DNA from 2 places in the Streptomyces sp. NPDC107575 genome. Region 1 is predicted to be linked to the other one. Evidence: riboswitches for the same ligand, from Rfam matches in the RefSeq annotation. Region 1 holds a riboswitch; the other holds the start of a gene.
The links. A riboswitch is a leader RNA that binds a small molecule or an ion and turns the genes downstream of it on or off. The one in region 1 is predicted to bind thiamine pyrophosphate.

Region 1 (10,264 bases):
GCCCCGCTTGAGGCGGTCGATCGCCTCGACCTCGATCTGCCGGTCCGCCTGGAACATCTCCGTGACCGTCTGGCCGACGCGGACATGGAAGAGCCGCTGGTAGTTGGGGAGTCCGTCCAGGAACAGGATCCGGTCGGTCAGCACCTCCGCGTGCTTCATCTCGTCGAACGACTCGGAGCGGGTGTACTTCGCGAGCTTCGTCCAGCCGAAGTTGTCCTGCATCTTCGCGTGCAGGAAGTACTGATTGATCGCCGTGAGCTCGGCCGTCAGCTGCTCGTTGAGAAACTCGATGACCTCGGGGTCGCCCTGCATCGCAGAGGCTCCTTCCAAGCGGTTACTGGGCAGGTTTCGCGCATCCTTGCACCGGCGCCGGAGCGCGTCCAGTAAGTGCATGCTTAGTAGGAGTTGCCCGAATCAACGCCCGTGGCAGCTCCGCGGGGGTGGGCGTGGTCACGTCCACTGCCCGAGGTCTGTCAGGATGGAGGCATGGGTCATCCGGTGGGTCGCGAGTCTGGGGGAGCAGTGCAGCCGGAGCTTCCCCCCGGGCAGCGGCTGCAGCGCGGCTGGCCCGTCACGCACTACGGCCCGGTGCCCAAGTTCCGGCCCGAGCGCTGGGAGTTCAGGGTCTTCGGCTCGACCGCCGACGGTGACAAGCACTGCTGGAACCATGAGGAGTTCTCGGCACTGCCGTACGGGACCGTGACCGGCGATCTTCATTGCGTCACGAAGTTCAGCATGCTCGCCGCCGAATGGGGTGGCGTGCGCGCCTCCACGATCCTGGAGCTGGCTCCGCCCGGGCCCGATGTCACCCATGTGATGGTGTGGGCCGAGTACGGATTCTCGTCCAATCTGCGGCTGTCCGACTTCGCCTCCGAGCGGACCATTTTCGCCACGCACAAGGACGGCGAGCTGCTCACCGCCGAGCACGGTTTCCCGCTGCGCCTCGTGGTGCCCCATCTGTACGCCTGGAAAGGGCCGAAGTGGGTGCGCGGCGTCGAGTACATGACGGCGGACCGGCGCGGGTTCTGGGAGGAGCGCGGGTACCACAACGTGGGCGACCCGTGGCGTGAGCAGCGGTACTCGTACCAGGAGGAGCCCGGAGAAGGGCCCGAGTTCTAGGCCGCCTCCCCGGGCTTTCGCTCCGGATACCCCCTGGGGGTCAGTGGTACTGGTGCACGACCGCGTGGCCCTTGCCGCGGCCGATCATCCAGCGGTTGACCGGGGTCGTGACCACGAAGGCGATCGCGAGCGACGCGGCGAGCGCGCCCCAGAACAGGGCGTCCGACAGGTGCGCGTCCATGGCGTTCGGCCACAGCGCGATCACGCCGTTGTCGATCAGCTCCATCACCGCGATGGACAGGGTGTCCGCGGCGAGCGCTACCCGGAAGGCCGTCCTGAAGTCGACGCCCGCCTTCAGGACGCCGCGCAGCGTGAGCGAGTAGCCGAAGAAGAAGGCGAGCGCGATCGCCAGGACCATCGTCGGCACGTTCCCCCAGCCCAGTGCGGTGCCGATCACCATGCCGAGGACCTCGCCGATGGCGCAGCCGGTGAGGCAGTGCAGCGTGGCCTGGGCGGCCATGGACCAGGAGACCTTGCCGCCGGTGCCGTGCGTCCCGTGGTGCGCGTGGTGCTCGTGCCCGGTGTGCGTCTCGTGCTGCATGGTTCCCCCAGTGGTTGCTGCGGATGCTGGCACCAAGGTAACCCACATACCCCCCAGGGGTATTCCTCAGGTGCGAAGTTTCTTCAGGCGTTCGACGTCGGCCGCGTGGCCCTCCTTGCCGCCGGGCGTCTCGATGACCAGGGGGACGTTCTCGGTCGCGGGGTGGGCCATCAGCTCGCGGAAGGGCTCCTCGCCGATGTGGCCGGTGCCGATGTTCTCGTGCCGGTCCTTGTGGGCGCCCACCACATCCTTGGAGTCGTTGGCGTGGATCAGCTTGAGGCGGCCCTCGCCGACCGTGTCGACGAGCAGGTCGAGCGTCTGCTTCATGCCGGCCGGGCCCGTGAGGTCGTGGCCCGCCGCGAAGATGTGGCAGGTGTCGAGGCAGACGCCCAGCTTGGGGTGGCGGTCGAGGGCGTCGAAGTACGGGCCGAAGTCCCAGGTCCGCGAGCACAGCGAGGCGCCCTGGCCCGCGGTCGACTCCAGGAGCAGGAACGGGTCGTCGTCGTGGGTGAGCTCGTCGAGCAGCGGCAGCATCCGCTCGCGGACCTGCGCGAGAGCGACCTCGCGCTCCCGGCCGCCGGTCGCGGAGCCGGTGTGCACGACGACGCCGAGCGCGCCGATCGCGCGGGCCCTGCGCAGCGAGTGCCGCAGCGAGTCCACGGACTTGTCGACCGTCGCCTCGGTGTGCGAGCCGAAGTTGATCAGGTAAGGGGCGTGCACGTACGCCGGGATGTTCGCCTCGGCGCACTGGGCGCGGAAGTCCTCGTCCTGCTTGGGATTGCCGGGCGGGGTGGCCCAGCCGCGGGGGTTGGCCACGAAGACCTGGACGGTTTCGGCCTTGAGGTCACGAGCGTAGGAGAGCCCTACGCTCGCGAGGCCGCCGGCCACCGGGACGTGGCCGCCGATCGGATTGCGGATGCTGCTGTTCACCCGGCCCAGGGTGTCATGGGTGTTCGAACGCCCGGGGCCGGGCCGTGGCTACCGGATGGTGATCGTGATGCTGGAGCCCTTCGGGGCCTCGTCGCCGCCCTCCACCGACTGGCTCTTGACCGTGTCGCCGAACAGGCCGAGCAGTCCGCGGTTCTCCTCCACCTCGAAGCCCGCCGCGCTCAACTGCGACTTCGCCTCGTCGACCTTCAGGCCCGTGACGTCGGGGACCTCGACCATGACGGGGCCCTTGGAGATCGTCAGCGTCACGGTGTCGCCCTCGGCGAGCTGCTTGCCCTCGGCGGGGGACTGCTGGGCGATGCTGCCCTTGTCCTCCTCGGAGTTGACCCGCTTCGTGGAGATCTCGGCCTTCAGGCCCGCGTCCTCCAGGTCGGCGATGGCGTCCTGCTCGGACTCGCCCGTGACGTCGGGGACGTCGACGGGGGAGCCCTTGGAGACGACCAGGGCGACGGCGGAACCGGCCTTGCGGGTCTCGCCCGCGCCGGGATCCGTGCTGATCACCGAGCCCTTGGCGATCTGGTCGCTGAACTTCTTGGTGGTCATGCCCGGTTCGAGGTCCCGCTTCTTGAGCTGGCTCTTCGCGGTGTCCAGCGGGGTGCCGGCGAGGTCGGGCACCTTCACGGTCTTCGAGCCCCTGGACACGGTCAGATCGACCGTTCCGCCGTTGCGGATGCGGTCGCCTGAACCCGGGTCGCTGTCCATGACGGTGCCGCGCTTGTACGTGTCGCTGTACGCGCGCGTGACCGTGCCCCGCTCCAGGCCCGCGTCGGCGAGGCGCTTCTCGGCCTGCGTCTGCGTCTGGTTGAGGACCGAGGGGACCTGCGTGAACTGGCCGGAGTTGATGTACCAGACGCCGGTGCCGAGTCCGAGGACCAGCAGGATCCCCACGAGGATCGCGAGGGTCCGGCGCTGCGGACCGCGACCGCTGCCGCGGGCGGGCGCCGGGGCCGCGGGCGGCATGGGCGGCGGCATCTCCAGGCGGCTCGTCCGGTTGAGCTGCGCCTGGTCCGCGGCGTCCGTGGGCAGCGGAAGCTGTACGGGGGTGCCCACCGCGCGCGGGATCACGCTCGTACGGTCGTCGGCCCCCACGTGCTCCGTGTCGTGCGCCTGCGGCGGCACCGCGTCCAGCTGGGCGTCGGTGAGTGCCGAGCGGGCGCCCCTGGCCTGCGCGAGGAGCGCCACGGCGTCGTGCGGGCGCACCTCGGGGGTGCGGGCCGTCGCCGACGCGACCAGCTCGTCCAGCTCGAAGGGGAGGCCGGGGACGGCCGCCGAGGGCGGAGGCACGTCCTCGTGGAGGTGCTTGTAGAGGATCTGGGCGGGGGACTCGCCCGCGTGCGGCTTGCCGCCAGTGAGCATTTCGTAGAGCACGACCCCGCACGCGTAGACGTCCACGCTCGCGGTCGCCGTGCCGTTCTCGATCTGCTCGGGCGCCAGGTACGAGACCGTGCCGAGGACCGAGCCCGTGGTGTTCGTGACCGTGTCCACCGCGCGGACCAGGCCGAAGTCCGCCACCTTGACCCGGCCGTCGTCCCCTATCAGGACGTTCTCCGGCTTCATGTCGCGGTGCACGAAGCCCGCGCGGTGGGCCGCTCCCAGCGCGGCGAGGACCGGTTCCAGGATGTCGAGGGCGGCGCGGGGCCGCAGCGCACCCCGGTCGCGCAGCACGTCCCGCAGGGTGCAGCCGGCGACGTACTCCATCGCCAGATACACGTACGCGCCGTCGGTGCCCTGGTCGAAGACCCCCACGACGTTGGGGTGCGAGAGGCGGGCCACCGACTTGGCCTCGCGGATGAAGCGGTCGACGAACGAGACGTCGGCGGCCAGCGAGGGGTGCATCACCTTGAGCGCGAGCACGCGGTCGAGGCGGGTGTCCACGGCCCGGTAGACCGTGGCCATCCCGCCGACCGCGATGCGTGCGTCGACGCGGTACCGGCCGTCGAGCACATGCCCGAGCAACGGGTCCTGAAGGGTCGTGTCCACGCAGGCGAGTGTACGAGGAGTGACCGACAGCCAGCCGCCGTGCCGCAGGACCGGGCCCGTACTGCAGCACAGCTGTGACCGGCGCGAGCGTGCGTTCGCGTCAGAAGGCGGGGCGCTCGGGATCGAGGTGCGCGCGCCCCTCCGTCGGCGAGGACGCCTCCGCGAAATGGCGCTTGGGGATGCGGCCCGCGCGGTACGCGAGCCGCCCCGCCTCCACCGCGTGCCGCATGCCCTCGGCCATCAGGACCGGCTCCTGCGCGCGGGTCACCGCCGAGGCGAGCATCACACCCGCGCAGCCGAGCTCCATGGCGAGCGTCACATCGGATGCGGTGCCCGCGCCCGCGTCAAGGATCACGGGTACGCGCGCGTGCTCGGTGATCAGCTGGAAGTTGTGCGGATTGCGGATGCCGAGCCCGGAGCCGATGGGGGAGCCGAGCGGCATGATCGCCGCGCAGCCGACGTCCTCCAGCTTGCGGGCCAGGACCGGGTCGTCGTTCGTGTAGGGCAGCACCGTGAAGCCGTCGTCCACCAGCGTCTCCGCGGCGTCGAGCAGCTCGATCGGATCGGGCAGCAGGGTGCGCTCGTCGGCGATGACCTCCAGTTTCACCAGGTCCGTACCGAGCGCCTCGCGCGCGAGGCGGGCCGTCAGGACGGCCTCCCCGGCGGTGAAGCAGCCCGCCGTGTTCGGCAGCACCCGGATGTTCAGCTTCTCCAGGACGGAGAGCACGGAGCCGTGCACGTTCGCGTTCACACGGCGCATCGCCACGGTGGTGAGTTCGGTACCGGAGGCCACCAGGGAGCGCTCCAGGACGTCGAGGCTGGGCGCCCCGCCCGTGCCCATGATCAGGCGCGAGGAGTACGGCTCGCCCCCGAGGACGAAAGTGTCGTCGGCCATGGACGGTTCAGCCTCCTTGGACGGCCGTGAGGACCTCGACGCGGTCTCCTTCGGAGAGCGCCGTGGCGGGCCATTGGGTGCGGGGGACGACGGTTTCGTTGAGGGCGGCGGCGACGCCCTGGGGCGCGCTGGTGAGCGTGGTGACCAGGAGGTCGAGCGTGGTGCCCGCGGTCACCGTGCGCGGCTCGCCGTTGACGTGGACGTTCATGCGGGCTGCTCCACGAGGGCTGTGCCGAAGCGTTTCGGCGTGAACGGGCGGGCCTCTTCGGGTAGTTCACCGGTGGTCAGGGCGTGCGCCATGGTGTCGCCGGTGATGGGCGTCAGGAGCACGCCGTTGCGGTAGTGCCCTGTCGCCAGGAGGAGGCCCGGCAGGGCGGTCGGCCCCAGGAGCGGCGCGTTGTCGGGCGATCCGGGGCGCAGGCCCGCGCGGGTCTCGGTGAGCGGCAGTTCGGTGATGCCGGGGACGAGTTCGTGGGCGTCCCGCAGAAGTTCGTAGACGCCGCCCGCGGTCACCGTGGTGTCCCAGCCCAGCTCCTCGCTGGTGGCGCCCACGACGAGCTCGCCGTTGACGCGTGGCACCAGGTAGAGGTTGCCGCCGCGGACGACCGCCCGGACCGTGCGGCTGAGGAAGGGCGCGTACCGCTTCGGCACCGTCAGGCGCAGCACCTGGCCCTTGACGGGACGGACCGGCGGGAGCACCGCGTCGGGCACGCCCGCGAGCTGTCCGCCGCGGCTGCCTGCGGCCAGCACGACCTGGTCGGCGGCGAGTTCGGTGCCGTCGGCGAGGACCGCGCCGCGCGCCCGGTCGCGGACGACACGGAGCCGTTCGGCCCACGACCGGTGGAAGGTCACGCCGGAACGCTCGCAGGCCGTCACAAGGGCGCTCGCGAGCCTTCTCGGGTCGATCTGGTGGTCCCCGTCGACCCGCAGTCCGCCGCGCACGCCCGGCGCGAGCATCGGCTCCAGGCGGCGGCACTCGCGGCCCGAGAGCCACTCCGATGCGAGCCCCGACTTCGTCTGCAGGGCGTGCAGTTCGCGCAGATGGGCGCGGTCGTCCGCGTCGAGCGCGACCGCGAGCGTGCCGCAGGCGCGGTAGCCGAGGTCCTGCCCGGTGGCCTCGGACAGCTCGGCCGCGAAGTCCGGGTAGCGGTGCGCGGACTCCAGGTTCAGGCCGAGCAACGTCTGCTCGCCGTGGTGCAGTTCGGTGACGGCGGCCAGCATTCCGGCCGCCACCTGGGCGGCCCCGCCGCCGGGCTCGGGGTCGGCGACCGCGACGGACAGGCCGCGCTGCGCGGCCCGCCAGGCGGTGACCAGACCGATGATGCCGCCACCGACGACGAGGACGTCGCAGGTGTGCGAATGAACGGATGGCGTCGACGACATGGGCGTCAAGCCCCTCCCTTCGCCGGTATGACCCGGATCAGGTTCGGACGGTCGAAGGCCGCTCCAGCCTCCCTCTCAGCCCGCTGCGTACGGGCTCCCGCGAGTGCTCTACGTTGGCCACCCTAGCCGTTCACCGCGACCCCCAGTAAGGGAGCCTCGAACCCGTGACCCGATCTCTCGACGGCCTCGTGATGTCCCCCGTCGCCGACCAGGCGCCCGGTCAGGTGGGCACGCGCACCCGCTTCGCGTACCGGGAGCGGGACGGCCGTGTATCGGCCGACTACGTGGGCGGCGATGTCGTGGAGGGGCACCTCGTGGGGACCCGCTCAGGCGACCGGCTCGACTTCCGCTACGTCCAGCTGAAGACCGACGGGACCACCTCTTCCGGGCACTGCGTTTCGACCGTGTCCGAGCTTCCGGACGGCCGGGTGCGCCTCGACGAGACCTGGGAGTGGGAGTCGCAGGAGGGCAGCGGCACCAGCGTGGTCGAGGAGCTCCCCGGCCGGGTGTGAACCGCGGATCGCCGCCCCGACCTTGATCGCTAAACCGCCGGGACATGTGCAGGACGTCACGGCGCGGGAGTGGCCCGCACCGCTGACCGAGGCAAGATCAGGTGCCTAAGGTTGATCCCGTGAGTGAGCAGCGGAGCGGGAGCGGAGCGCCTTCGGGGCAGCGGAACGTCGTCATCGTGGGCGCGGGCATGGCCGGTGTGCAGACCGCCGTGGCGCTGCGCGAACAGGGCTTCACCGGCGCGGTCACCCTGCTCGGCGCCGAGCCCCACCAGCCGTACGACCGGCCACCGCTGTCCAAGGCGGTGCTGCTCGGCAAGGCCGAGGGCTCGGCCTTCGACGTGGACTTCGAGGCGCTCGGCGTCTCCCTGGAGCTGGGCCGCGAGGTGACCGGGCTGCGGCCGGGCGACCATGAGCTGGACACGGCCGAGGGACCCGTCCCGTACGACGTGCTGGTCGTCGCGACCGGCGCCGAACCCGTCCAGCTGCCGGGTACGCACTCCGCCCCCGGAGTGCACCTGCTGCGCACGCTCGACGACGCCGAGCGGCTGCGGCCCGTCCTCGCCGAGCAGCACGACGTGGTGGTCGTGGGCGCCGGCTGGATCGGCGCCGAGTTCGCCACCGCCGCGCGCGAGGCGGGCTGCCGGGTCACCGTCGTGGAGGCCGCCGAGCGGCCGCTGGCCGGGGCGCTGCCCGCCGAGATCGCCGCCCCCATGGCGGCCTGGTACGCCGACGCCGGGGCCCAGCTGCGCACCCACGCGCGCGTGGAGCGCATCGAGCCGGGCGTCGTGGTCCTCGACGACGGCACGCGGCTGCCCGCGGGAGCCGTCGTCGTCGGCATCGGCGCCCGCCCCGCCACCCGCTGGCTGGCCGGCTCCGGCATCGAGCTCGGCGCCCACCGCGAGGTGCTCGCGGACGAGGGGCTGCGCACCTCCGTACCCGACGTGTACGCGGTGGGGGACTGCTCCTCGTTCCCCTCGGGTCGCTACGGGGAGCGCCTGATGGTCCACCACTGGGACAACGCGCTGCAGGGGCCGCGCACGGTCGCGGCGAACATCGTCGGCCTGACCCCGGCGGTGTACGACCCGGTGCCCTATTTCTGGTCCGAGCAGTTCGGCCGGTTCGTGCAGTACGCGGGGCACCACGAGGGCGCCGACGCGACGGTCTGGCGCGGCGACCCCGCAGGCGCGGCCTGGTCGGTGTGCTGGCTGCGCGACGGCGCCCTGGTGGCCGTCCTCGCCGTCGGCAAGCCGCGCGACCTGGCCCAGGGGCGCAAGCTCATCCAGTCGGGTGCCGCGCTCGACCCGGAGCGGCTCGCGGACCCGGCCCGTCCGCTGAAGTCCGCGGTGGCCTGAGTCGGCCGCCCCGCGGGCCCTCCAAAGCGTGACGGAGGGGGCGAAAGGGGGAGGAGTCGTGGCCCATCCGCACCGGCCCGGCTTCCGAGTGTCAGTCCGGGATGGCACGCTTGTCCTGTGACCGAGATTGACGCAAAGATCGATGCTCTCGTCCCCGCCTGGCTCACCCTCCCCGACATCGCGGAACAGCTCGATGTCGAGGTGACGCGTGTGCGGCAGCTGGTCAAGGAAGGCCAGCTGATCGCCGTGCGCCGCGGTGAGAACAGGGCACTGCACGTGCCCGCCGCCTTCATCGACGGCGACAAGATCGTCAAGGGGCTCGTCGGCCTCCTGACGGTCCTGAGGGACGACGGCTTCAGCGACGAAGAGATGCTGGAGTGGCTCTTCACCCCCGACCCGAGCCTGCCGGGCACGCCCGCGCAGGCCTTGAGCGAGAATCGCGGCACGGAGGTGAAGCGCCGCGCCCAGGCGCTCGCCGTCTGACCTGACAACCGTCCGGCGTGCGCACCGCGACCCTCGTGGTGCGCACGCCACCGACACCGCACGACCCACGGGGGGACTTTCATGGCGGAATCCAAGCGCGCCCGGCTCGCCGACGCACGGCTCTATCTGTGCACCGACGCCCGCAGGCGCCAGGGCGATCTGCCGGAGTTCCTCGACGCCGTGCTGGCCGCAGGCGTCGACATCGTGCAGCTGCGCGACAAGGGCATGGAGGCCGGCGAGGAGCTCGAGCACCTCCAGGTGTTCGCCGAGGCGGCCCGCCGCCACGGCAAGCTCTTCGCGGTGAACGACCGCGCGGACGTCGCCCACGCGATCCGCTCGGACGTGCTGCACCTGGGCCAGGGCGACCTGCCCGTCCCCGCCGCCCGCGCCGTGCTCGGCGAGGACGTGCTCATCGGCCGCTCCACGCACGCCGAGGACGAGGCCGCCGCGGCCGCCGTCCAGGAGGGCGTGGACTACTTCTGCACGGGCCCCTGCTGGCCGACCCCGACGAAGCCCGGGCGGTACGCGCCGGGCCTCGACCTGGTGCGGTACACGGCGGGCCTGGACACGGACCGCCCCTGGTTCGCCATCGGCGGCATCGACCTCGCGAACCTGGACGAGGTACTGGAGGCGGGCGCCCGCAGAGCCGTCGTCGTCCGGGCCATCACGGAGGCCGACGACCCGGCAGCCGCGGCGGCCGAGTTCGCGAAGCGCCTGCGTTCCGCCTGACCTCCGACAAGGCGCTTTGCGGGCCTGTCCGCAAGGTGGACGGGGATTAGGGCCTTTGGATATCGGTCAGTAACCTGCCCGTATGGCCCTAGGTACCGCTTCCACCAGGACTGATCGCGCCCGCACCGTGCGCGACATGCTCGCACCCGGCAAGACGGCTTTCTCGTTCGAGTTCTCCGCGCCGAAGACCCCAAAGGGCGAGCGCAACCTTTGGAACGCGCTGCGCAGGGTCGAGGCCGTCTCGCCCGACTTCGTCTCCGTGACGTACGGCGCGGGCGGCTCCACGCGCGCGGGCACCGTCAAGGAGACGCAGCAGATCGTC
Region 2 (10,264 bases), on a different contig from region 1:
GCTCGCGTCGCCCGCCGGGTCGCCGAGCGCGGCATGGTCGACCTCACCGATGCCGTAGTGGTGGTGGTACAGACCGTCGACATCGCCGAGCCGCAGATTGACCGGCCGGGCCTCACCGTCCCAGTAGCGGGCGATGTCACCCTGGTAGGGCGTGGCCGGCTCGGGGATGTACGGGGTGGCGGTGCTGTGGGCCGTGGCGGTGAGTTCGGTGCTGGTCACTGATGAGTCCTATCTCTTACCAGAAGTCGGGCAGGCTGTAGCGGTAGGTGTTGTTCTGGTGCCATTGGTGGTTGCCGTCGACCCACGCCGCGACGCCCCGCAGGAAGCGCTGGACGTTCGGGAGCGGGCAGGCGGCGGCCAGGGCCGCGGCCTCTGTCTCGAAGGCGTGCATGAGTTCGTTGTGGACCTCGACCGACTTGAGGTAGGCCTCCTTGTCGGACAGGTCCTCGCGCTCGGCGATCACGACCGGCAGGTTCAAGTGCCGTCCGGGGGCGTCGAGTTCCTTCGTGTACGAGTACAGGTCGTTGACGATGGTCGTCGCGTTGCCGGCGAGCGCGATGACCTTCTGCATGTCCGGCAGGGCGTGCAGGTCCGCCGGCAGTTCGTAGCCGCCGACGGTGTCGGTGATGGTCGGGCAGGGGCGGAAGTTGTTGAACTGGCGCATCGCCAGGTACTCCCACACCTCCGGTACATGGTCGTGCTCGGACCAGGCCGCCTCGGCGAGATAGCCCATGTGCAGGCGGGCCATGTCGTGCCGGTACCGGTCGGCCTGGGAGGGGCTGCTCGCCCGGACGAAGTACTCCATGGCCGAGCGGTAGGCGCGCCGGGGCGCGTCCGCGTGCAGCGACCGCGCCCACTGCGGCTGGTACTCCTGCGTCGTGTACAGCGGGTCGAGGGTGGTGTGTGCCAGCAGGAGGCGGGAGCCGAGGCCGACCGGCGAGCCCCCGTGGTCCTCGCAGTAGCAGTCGTCCAGCGCGTTCTCCGCCATCATCAGGCGGGTGGCGATCATGACGTGGTCGACGCTGGGTGCGTCGGGGTGGCAGCCGACCATGTAGCTGCCCACGGAGAATCCGTCGAACTCCTCCTCCCAGTCGTCGGGGTACAGGTCGACCTCGTCGAGCGCCCAGGCCTTGATCCTGCGGCTGACCTCCGCGACCCGTACGGGATCGGGCTCGGGCGCCGGGTGGTGGTACAGGCCGGGGACGGGCCGACCCTTCTCGGCGGTACCTGCCGCCGGCGGCGGTTGGTGTGTCGGCGGCTCCTCGCGCGGAGTCAGCCGCAGGCCCGCCGTTCCGAGGCCGCTGGGCCCGCGCAGCAGCCGCTCCAAGTTCCCTTCGCAAGCCGGTACTTGGGGCTCCGGCACCTCGACGGTCGGAGCCTCGACCGCCGGGGCCTCGACGGCCTGCGAGGGCACGCGCGGCGGGCCGCCCGTGACGGCGCCGATGTCACGGGCGCGGGCCGCGGCGTCGGCCAGGACCTGCGCCCCGAAGCGGGAGACCGCTTCCGGCAGGCTCGACTGAGGAGGTGTCGGCTCGGGCGGGGGCATCCATGTCTCCTTGAGGGCTCCTCGGCGGGGTGGGCGGCTGCGGTCCTGGCCCGCTACCTGCTGGGCCAGCGGCCGATCTGCACGTTCTCCAGCACGCCGACCGCGTCCGGCACGAGGATCGCGGCGGAGTAGTAGGTGCTGACGAGGTACTTGGTGATGGCCTGCTCGTCGACGCCCATGAACCGCACCGAGAGCCCCGGCTCGTACTCGTCCGGCAGGCCGGTCTGGTGCAGGCCGATGACACCCTGGTTGTCCTCGCCGGTACGCATGCAGAGGATCGAGCTGGTGCGTTCCTTGGTGACCGGGATCTTGTTGCAGGGCAGGATCGGCACCCCGCGCCAGGCCGGGACCTGCTGGCCGCCGAGGTCGACGTGGTCGGGGTACAGGCCGCGCGCGTTGAACTCGCGCCCCATCGCCGCGATCGTGCGCGGGTGCGCCAGGAAGAACTTCGAGCCGCGGCGGCGGCACAGCAGCTCGTCCAGGTCGTCCGGAGTGGGCGGTCCCGAGTGCGGCTGGAGGCGCTGCTTGAAGTCGGCGTTGTGGAGCAGGCCGAACTCCCGGTTGTTGACGAGCTCGTGCTCCTGACGCTCGCGCAACGCCTCGACGGTGAGCCGCAGTTGCTCCTTCGTCTGGTTCATCGGCTCGTTGTAGAGATCGGCGACCCGGGTGTGGACCCGCAGGATCGTCTGGGCGGCTGACAGCTCGTACTCGCGCGGTTTCGCCTCGTAGTCGACGAAGGCGCCCGGCAGTTCGTGCTCGCCGACGTGCCCCGCCGACATCGGGATCTCCGCCTCGCCGCGGTGGTTCTGGCCCCGGCCCGCGAGCGACTTGAACTCCTCGATGTGCTCCCGCAGGGGCGGCGCCGAGGACAGCACGGACGCGAAGTCGGCGCGCGAGAGGGTGAGCAGGGTGCCCGAGGTCTCGGCGACCACGGTCTGCTCCCAGCGGGCGTCCTCGTCGAGGAGCGCGTTGTCGCCGAAGCGGTCGCCGTCGGCGAGGACGTCGAGCGCGACCTCGTCGCCGTACTCTCCCTCGGAGAACTGGTTGATGCGGCCGTGGGCGATCAGATGGAGCTTGTCCGCCGGTGCCCCGCGCTCCACCAGCGTCTCGCCGGCCCGGAAGTCGCGCTGCTCGCACCGGTCGGCGAGGGCGGTCAGCACCTCGACGTCGTCGAAGCCCCGCAGCAGGGCCAGTTCGCCGAGTTCGCGGGGGATCACGCGGACGTCGCCGCCGTCCTGGATGAACTCGATGGTGCCGTCGCCGACGGTGTACGTCAGGCGGCGGTTGACCCGGTAGACGCCACCCTTGGTCTCCACCCACGGCAGCATCCGCAGCAGCCACCGCGAGGTGATCTCCTGCATCTGCGGGGCGGACTTGGTGGTGGTGGCGAGATTGCGGGCGGCCGCCGTGCCCAGGCTGGTCTGCTGCGGCGGCACCGACGCGGTGTCCGGGGTGGTCGAGTCAACGGTCATCGGATGAGCTCTCCTTGGTCGGGCGAAAGCGCGCATGCCCGTTGCTACGGGACAGAAGAAGGAAAAGTGAACAATTCGGCGGGAATGCGTCCAGAACCAGAATCACCGTAAGGGCCGTCTCGCCCGCCCGACCAAGGAAAGTCGGCGACATTAGCTCGATACGATGATCAAGTCCGGTCGGTGTTTGCCCGGTGACCGACGGATCTCGGCCGGTTTCCCCGAAGCGTCCCCGCGGGCGTCGACCCCTGTGTCAGGCGGTGGGCGGGCGTCGCGGTGTCGCCAAACCGACAGAAGTCGGCCAGCGGCCGCAGCGGTCCTCATTGCGGACCTCGCGCCGTGCGAGGTAGGGGAACGCGGCGGAACCGGAACCCACCCGTGCGACATCGCGCGCCACCGCGTTACGCTGGCGGCCGTAACCGGACACGGGGTGCCCCGACCAGAGGGCTGAGAACACACCCGTCGAACCTGAACCAGTTCGTACTGGCGGAGGGATGTCTCATGCCTGTGACGCATGTTTCCAGTGGCCTGCCCGTCGACCGCGAGAGCGGCGCCTTCGACGGGCGGATGCCCGCGGCCCCCGGCGACCTCGGCATCGAGGGGCACGGCATCGAGCCGGTCCCCGAGGCCAACCGCTACGGCGGCGCCGGACGCCTGTTCACCGTCTGGTTCGCCCCGAACCTGACGATGACCGGCGTCTTCACCGGCACCGTCGGTATCGCCCTCGGCCTCGACTTCGCCACCGCGCTCGCCGCCGTCGTGCTCGGCACCCTGATCGGCGCGGTGCCGACCGCGTACCTGGGGACATGGGGGAGCAGGACCGGCGCGGGCCAACTCCCGCTGGCGGGGCTCGCGTTCGGGCGCGGCGTCGCGCTGCCCGGCGTGCTGCAGTGGCTGTCCTCCATCGCGTGGGACGCACTGATCGGCCTGTTCGGCGGTGACACGCTGGCCCGGCTGCTCGGCTGGCCGTTCTGGGCAGGCGTCCTGGTCATGCTGGCCGCCCAGGGACTGCTCGGTGTGTTCGGCTACGAGGCCATCCACCGGCTCCAGATCGTCATGACCTTCGTGCTCGGCGCCGCCTTCGCGCTCATCGCCTGGCGGATGCTCGACGGCGTGCACCCGGCCGCCCACGCCTCCGTGCACGGGGCCGACCGCGTCGGCGCGTTCGTCCTGACCAGCACCATCGCGCTCAGCCTCAGCCTGTCCTGGGCGCCGTACGCCAGCGACTTCAGCCGCTACCTGCCCGCCGCCACCTCCCGTACCCGCATGTTCTGGTACACGCTGCTCGGCCTGCTGGTGTCCTTCGTGGCCGTCCAGGCGCTCGGCCTGTGGGGCGCCTCCGTACTGACCGACCAGACAGCGGCGGGCGTCGACGAGATCCTCGGCGGGGGAGTGCTCGGCGGCTTCGGGCTGCTCGCCGTGGCGCTGGCCGCGCTGTGCAGCAACGCCATGAACGACTACAGCGGCTCACTCGCCCTGCAGACCATCGGCGTGCGCATCCCGCGCCCGGTGGCCGCCGCCCTCGCCGCCGTCCTCGGGTTCCCGCTGGTGCTCTGGATGCACGCCGCGGACACCACCGCGCGGTTCCAGAATGTGCTGCTGTTCGTCGGGTACTGGATCCCCGGCTTCGTCGCGATCGTCCTCGTCGACTGGCGCGCACGGGCCACGGCGCGCGCCGGCGCGCCGCTCGACCTCGCCGTCGAGCGCGAGCGACGGCAGCCCGCCTGGCCCGCCCTGCTGGCGTTCGCGGCGGCCTTCGCCGCGGCGGTCCCGTTCATGGACACCAGCCTGTACGTGGGGCCGGTGGCGGAGGCCCTGCACGGCGCGGACGTGTCGTACTACGTGGCGTTCCTGGTGGCCGCCGCGGTGTACGCGCCGCTGCGGCTGCGGCGCCGCGGCTGACCTGTCCCTTCCCGTACGTACGAACCACGCACCTCGTCCACTTGGAGCGACCTCATGCCCACGACGTCCACCGCAGGACCCGACCTCGTCGCCTTCGCGGCGCAGGCGCTCGGGCGCGTACAGAGCGAGTCACCGTTGGTGCAGTGCCTGACCAACGCGGTGGTCACCGGGTTCACCGCCAACGTCCTGCTCGCGTTGGGCGCCGCGCCCGCCATGGTCGACATCCCGGACGAGGCCGGGCCCTTCGCCCGCGTGGCCTCGGGCGTGCTGGTCAACCTCGGCACCCCGCGCGCGGAACAGCGTGCCGCGATGCCCGAGGCGGCGCGGGCCGCGGCCGACGCGGGCACGCCGTGGGTCCTTGACCCGGTGGCCATCGGCGCGCTGCCCGTACGCACGGCGCTCGCCGCCGAGCTGCTCGCGCTGCGGCCGACCGTGATCCGCGGCAACGCCTCCGAGATCATCGCGCTCGCGGGCGCGGGCGGCGGCGGCCGGGGCGTGGACTCCTCCCACGGTGTCGACGACGCCGAGGGCGCGGCAGCGGAACTCGCGCGCACGGCGGGCAGCGTGGTCGCGGTGTCCGGTCCCGTGGACTACGTCACCGACGGCACGCGCACCGCCCGGATCGCCAACGGGGACGCGCTGTTGACCCGGGTGACCGGCGGTGGCTGCGCGCTGGGCGCGGTGATGGCCGCGTTCGCCGCGGTGGACGAGGACCGGTTCGCGACGACCGTGGCGGCCGCCACCGCGTACACCGTCGCCGCCGAGTCCGCGGCGCGGGCGGCGGCCGGTCCCGGCAGCTTCGCCGTCGCCTTCCTGGACGCGCTCGCCGCGCTCACCCCGGAGGACGTGGAGAAGCGGGCGGAGGTGTCATGACGGCTCGTGCGCGACCCGTGCACGCGGGTGTCGACCTGTCGGTGTACCTGGTCACCGACACGGACCAGTGCGCGGCCCGCGGACGCACCGTGGCCGAGACCGTCGCGCGGGCCGTGGCCGGAGGTGTCACAGCCGTACAGATCCGCGAGAAGCACGCGAGCGGCCGGGAGTTCCTGCGGACCGTCCTGGACGTGGCCGAGATCCTCCCCGACCATGTCGCGCTGATCGTCAACGACCGGGTCGACGTGTTCCTGGCCGCGCGGGCGCACGGCGCACGCGTCACCGGCGTCCACGTCGGCCAGTCGGACCTGCCCGCGACCTCCGTACGTCAACTCATCGGGGACGACGCGGTATTGGGCCTGAGCGCGGCCACGGCCTCCGAGCTGCACGCCGCTGCGACATCGACGGCACGCGTCGACCACGTCGGCATCGGCGCGCTGCACACCACCCGCACGAAGGCCGACGCACCCGAGGCACTCGGCCGCGACGGGTTCGCCGCGCTGGGCGCACTGAGCGCGTTGCCCGCTGTGGCCATCGGTGGTGTCACTCCCGACGACATGCCGCACCTGCGGGCCGCGGGGGCGGCGGGAGGCGCGGTCGTGTCGGGAATCTGCGCGGCGGAGGATCCCCGCGCGGCCGCCTGTACCTACGCCAATGCCTGGTGGAGCAGTCCCCACCCCCGTACCCGAGAGGATGCCTCCGCATGACCGAGACGCCGCCCCGCGTGCTGACCATCGCCGGATCCGACTCCGGCGGAGGCGCCGGGATCCAGGCCGACCTCAAGACCATGCTGGCCCTCGGCACGCACGGCATGAGCGTCCTCACCGCCGTGACGGCCCAGAACTCCCTTGGTGTACAAGGCGCTTGGAGCCTTCCGCTGGAGGCCGTGCGCGCCCAGTACCGCAGCGTCGTCGACGACATCGGCGTGCAGGCCCTCAAGACCGGAATGCTCGCCGACCCGGACATGGTGGTCACGGTCGCCGAGCTGCTGGCCGACGCGCCGGCCCCCGTCGTCGTCGACCCCGTCAGCGTCTCCAAGCACGGCGACCGGCTGCTCGCGGACGACGCCATCGACGCCGTACGGGACCGCTTGCTGCCGGTGGCGACGGTGGTGACACCGAACCTCGACGAGGTCGCCGAGATCACCGGCGTCGCGGTCGAGGCCGCCACCGCGGAGGCCGACATGCGGCGCGCCGCCGAGCGCCTGCTCGCCTACGGTCCCCGCTGGGCGCTCATCAAGGGCGGCCACCTGCCCGGCGAGGCCGTCGACCTCCTCACCGACGGCACGGACGAGCACTGGCTGCGCTCGCCGCGCCACAACAACGCCCACACCCACGGCACCGGCTGCACCCTCGCCTCGGCGATCGCGTCCGGCCTCGCACAGGGCCACGAGGTGCCGGAGGCGGTACGCCGGGCGAAGGAGTACGTCACCGGGGCGATCGCGGCGGGGTTCGCGCTGGGGGCCGGGATCGGGCCGGTCGATCATGGGTGGCGGTTCCGCGGGAACGACTGATGGTGTCTCAGGCCCGGGCCTCGTGGACGACGTCCCCGCCCACCACGACGATCTCCGCGACGGTTCCGGGAATGTCCTCCGGGGCGGCGGCGAGGATGTCGCGGGAGAGTACGGAGAAGTCCGCGAGCTTGCCCACCGACAGTGAACCCCGTTCGTTCTCGAGGAAGTTGGCGTAGGCCGAGCCCATCGTGTACGCGTGCACGGCCGTGGTCACGTCGACCGTCTCCTCGGGCATCCAGGCCGGGCCGCCGGTCAGGGGCTTGCGTGTGATGGCCGTGTAGATGCCGATCATGGGGTCCATCTCCGCGACGTTCCAGTCGCTGGAGAACGCGAGGGTGGCGTCTGCCGTGTGGAGGGTGCGCATCGGCCAGGCCTTGTGCCAGCGGTCCGCGCCGACGTTCGCCGCCCAGTCCTGCCCGGGGCCCGCGATCTCCGGGGCGCAGTGCCGCGGCTGCATGCAGGCCACGACGCCGAGTTCGGCGAAGCGCGGCGCGTCCGCCGGGTCCAGGCACTCGACGTGCACGACCTGGTGGCGGGCGTCGCGCGGGCCGTTGACGGCGCGGGCCTGTTCGACGGCGTCCAGGACCGTGCGGATGCCCCGGTCGCCGGTGGCGTGCACGAAGCACTGGAAGCCGCGCGCGTCCAGCTTCGTCAGCAGGTCGGCGAACTCCTCGGCCGGGTAGAACGTCTCGCCCCGGTGGCCCGCGCAGCCGGTCGAGTACGGTTCGAGGAGCGCGGCCGTGCGCGGCTCCACGACGTCGTCGATGTAGAGCTTGAGCGGGCCGAGCCGCATGTGCTCGTCGCGGTACGCGCGCGTGGCGGCCTCGAAGTCGTCGAGGTCCGCGTCCGAGGTGCCGCGCGGGTGGAACAGGGCGGCGACGAGCCGCGAGCGCAGCCGCCCCTCGGTCCTCGCGCGCTCGAACAGGGCCAGGTCGTCAAGGGAGTTCTGCGGCTCCACCACGGTGGTGATCCCGAACCGGATCGCGTCGTCGAGGGACTTCGCGAGCCGCCCGTACTGCCGCTCGGGGGACGCCCACGGCACACCGATCTCGCGCAGCGCCCGGTGGCCGTCGCGGGACAGGCCGCGCACCGCGAAGTCCCGTACGAAACCGGTGGGTTCGCCTGTCGTCGGGCCCGTCTGCGCGATACCGAAGGGGAGTTCCGTGCGGTCGGCGCGGACACCGAGCCGGTCCAGGGCCGCCGTGTTGAGCCAGGCCGTGTGCACGTCGTAGCTCAGGACCATGGCCGGGGTGTCGCCGGTGGCCGGGTCGAGGTCGGCGGCCGTGGGCATCCGGCCGTCCGGAAGTGCCGAGTAGTCGAAGGCCTCGGCCTCGATCCAGGCGGCGTCCGGGTTGCGCTCGCGCCACGCGGCGATGCGGGCGTGGATCTCCGACAGGCTTGTGGCGCCCGCGAGTTGGACGCAGGCGTCGTCCGAGCCGAGCCGGACGTGGTTGTGGGCGTCGATGAACCCCGGCAGTACGAGCCGCCCGCCCGCGTCGATGACCCTGGTGTCCGGGCCCGTCCAGTGGTCGGCGTCCGCGTCGGCGCCGAGCCACACGATCCGCCCGTCGCGCACGGCGAGCGCCTCGGCCTCGGGCAGTTCGGGGTCGACGGTGTGGACGCGGGCGCGGCGCAGGACGAGCTCGGCGGGGGAGTGGTGCTGGGGTGCGGGTGCCATGGGGTGGGGCTCTTTCTCGTACGAGGGTGTTTCGGGGGACGGGGGTGTTACGCGGGGTGCGGGCGGACGCTGCCGCGGGCCAGCGCCGCGTACACGACGCCCGCGACGACGGCGCCGAGCGCGCTGAGGTCCATGCCGCCGAGCGGGGCCACGAGCGGGCCGCGCCACAGGGCGCTGTCGCAGGTGAGCGCCGCGAAGACCATGCCGGTGAGCAGGGCGGTGAGGCCGGCGGGGCTGTACCCGGCGCGGTACCAGTAGCGGCCCGCGCGCCCGGTGTGCAGGGACTCGGCGTCGTAGCGGCAGCGGCGCAGCACCATGTCGGTGAGGAAGACGCCGCCCCACGGCGCGAACACGATGACGAGCAGCGACAGGAACGAGAGCAGCGACTCCGTGAAGTCGACCAGGAAGAGCGCGGCGAGCGAACCGGCGGCCGTCACCGCCGCGCTGATCAGGATCGCCTTCGCGCGGCTCCAAGGGATGCCGAGGACCTGGAGGTTGAGGCTCGACGAGTACAGCGTGATGATCGAGTTGGTGACCGAGCCGCCGAGCACCAGGGCGAGGAACAGCGGCTGGAACCAGGCCGGCAGGAGTCCCTGCGTCCCGGCCACCGCGTCCGTGAGGTCGGCCTGTGTCGCGGCGGCCGCGCCCGCGATCCCGAGGGCCACGGAGGAGATGAGGCCGCCGAGCGCCCCGTTCCAGGTGAGCGCGCGCATCGTGGTGGTCGCCGGGAGGTAGCGGGTGTAGTCGGCGGGCATCGGCACGTAGCTGATCGGCCCGGCGAGCACCACGACGAACGCGAGGGACCAGGCCGCGGCGCCGCCCGGCGCGGGCGCGGCGCCGGTGTCCGTGCCCGGCAGCAGGAACAGCAGCATCGCGGCGAACCCGATCGTCAGCGCGTACGCCATCCAGCGCTCGGCCCACTGTACGGTGGCGTGGCCCCACAGGGCGACGGCGAACGTGAGGGCCAGGGTGGCGGCGAGGCTCGCGGCGCGGGCGGCGGTGCCGTGCCAGCCGAGTTCGGCGCAGATCGCCTGGAGGGCGAGGACGCCGACGACCGTGTTCACGATGGTGTAGCCGATGCTGACTATCCAGTTCAGCAGGCCCGCGGGCCAGTTGCCGCGCACGCCGAACGCGGCGCGGGAGATCACCAGTGTCGCCGTGCCCGTCCGTACGCCGCTCATGCCCGCGGCGCTGATGGCGAAGAACGTCAGGCCGCCCAGGACGACCGCGAGGACCGCCTCCCAGAAGGACAGGCCGAAGGAGACGGCCAGCGCGCCGTTGAT

Region 2: linked by a shared signal. The riboswitch ahead of ACZ7L4_RS01450 (purine-cytosine permease family protein) and the one ahead of thiO (glycine oxidase ThiO) in region 1 are both predicted to bind thiamine pyrophosphate.

Annotation. Positions count from the first base shown of each region.
Region 1 is NZ_JBVKBG010000003.1:411,266-421,529, reverse strand. It holds gene bfr (bacterioferritin) at 1-312, opposite strand, end outside; gene ACZ7L4_RS15150 (sulfite oxidase-like oxidoreductase) at 487-1,119, shown strand; gene ACZ7L4_RS15145 (DUF4396 domain-containing protein) at 1,160-1,660, opposite strand; gene ACZ7L4_RS15140 (deoxyribonuclease IV) at 1,727-2,590, opposite strand; gene pknB (Stk1 family PASTA domain-containing Ser/Thr kinase) at 2,639-4,588, opposite strand; gene ACZ7L4_RS15130 (thiazole synthase) at 4,689-5,483, opposite strand; gene thiS (sulfur carrier protein ThiS) at 5,491-5,691, opposite strand; gene thiO (glycine oxidase ThiO) at 5,688-6,866, opposite strand; TPP riboswitch at 6,864-6,977, opposite strand; gene ACZ7L4_RS15115 (avidin-fold protein) at 7,031-7,378, shown strand; gene ACZ7L4_RS15110 (NAD(P)/FAD-dependent oxidoreductase) at 7,498-8,730, shown strand; gene ACZ7L4_RS15105 (Rv2175c family DNA-binding protein) at 8,848-9,213, shown strand; gene thiE (thiamine phosphate synthase) at 9,295-9,942, shown strand; gene metF (methylenetetrahydrofolate reductase [NAD(P)H]) at 10,025-10,264, shown strand, end outside.
Region 2 is NZ_JBVKBG010000001.1:297,801-308,064, forward strand. It holds gene ACZ7L4_RS01435 (geranyl diphosphate 2-C-methyltransferase) at 1-219, opposite strand, end outside; gene ACZ7L4_RS01440 (family 2 encapsulin nanocompartment cargo protein terpene cyclase) at 236-1,546, opposite strand; gene ACZ7L4_RS01445 (family 2B encapsulin nanocompartment shell protein) at 1,600-3,018, opposite strand; TPP riboswitch at 3,432-3,527, shown strand; gene ACZ7L4_RS01450 (purine-cytosine permease family protein) at 3,517-4,917, shown strand; gene thiM (hydroxyethylthiazole kinase) at 4,972-5,790, shown strand; gene thiE (thiamine phosphate synthase) at 5,787-6,497, shown strand; gene thiD (bifunctional hydroxymethylpyrimidine kinase/phosphomethylpyrimidine kinase) at 6,494-7,303, shown strand; gene ACZ7L4_RS01470 (amidohydrolase) at 7,311-8,981, opposite strand; gene ACZ7L4_RS01475 (purine-cytosine permease family protein) at 9,029-10,264, opposite strand, start outside.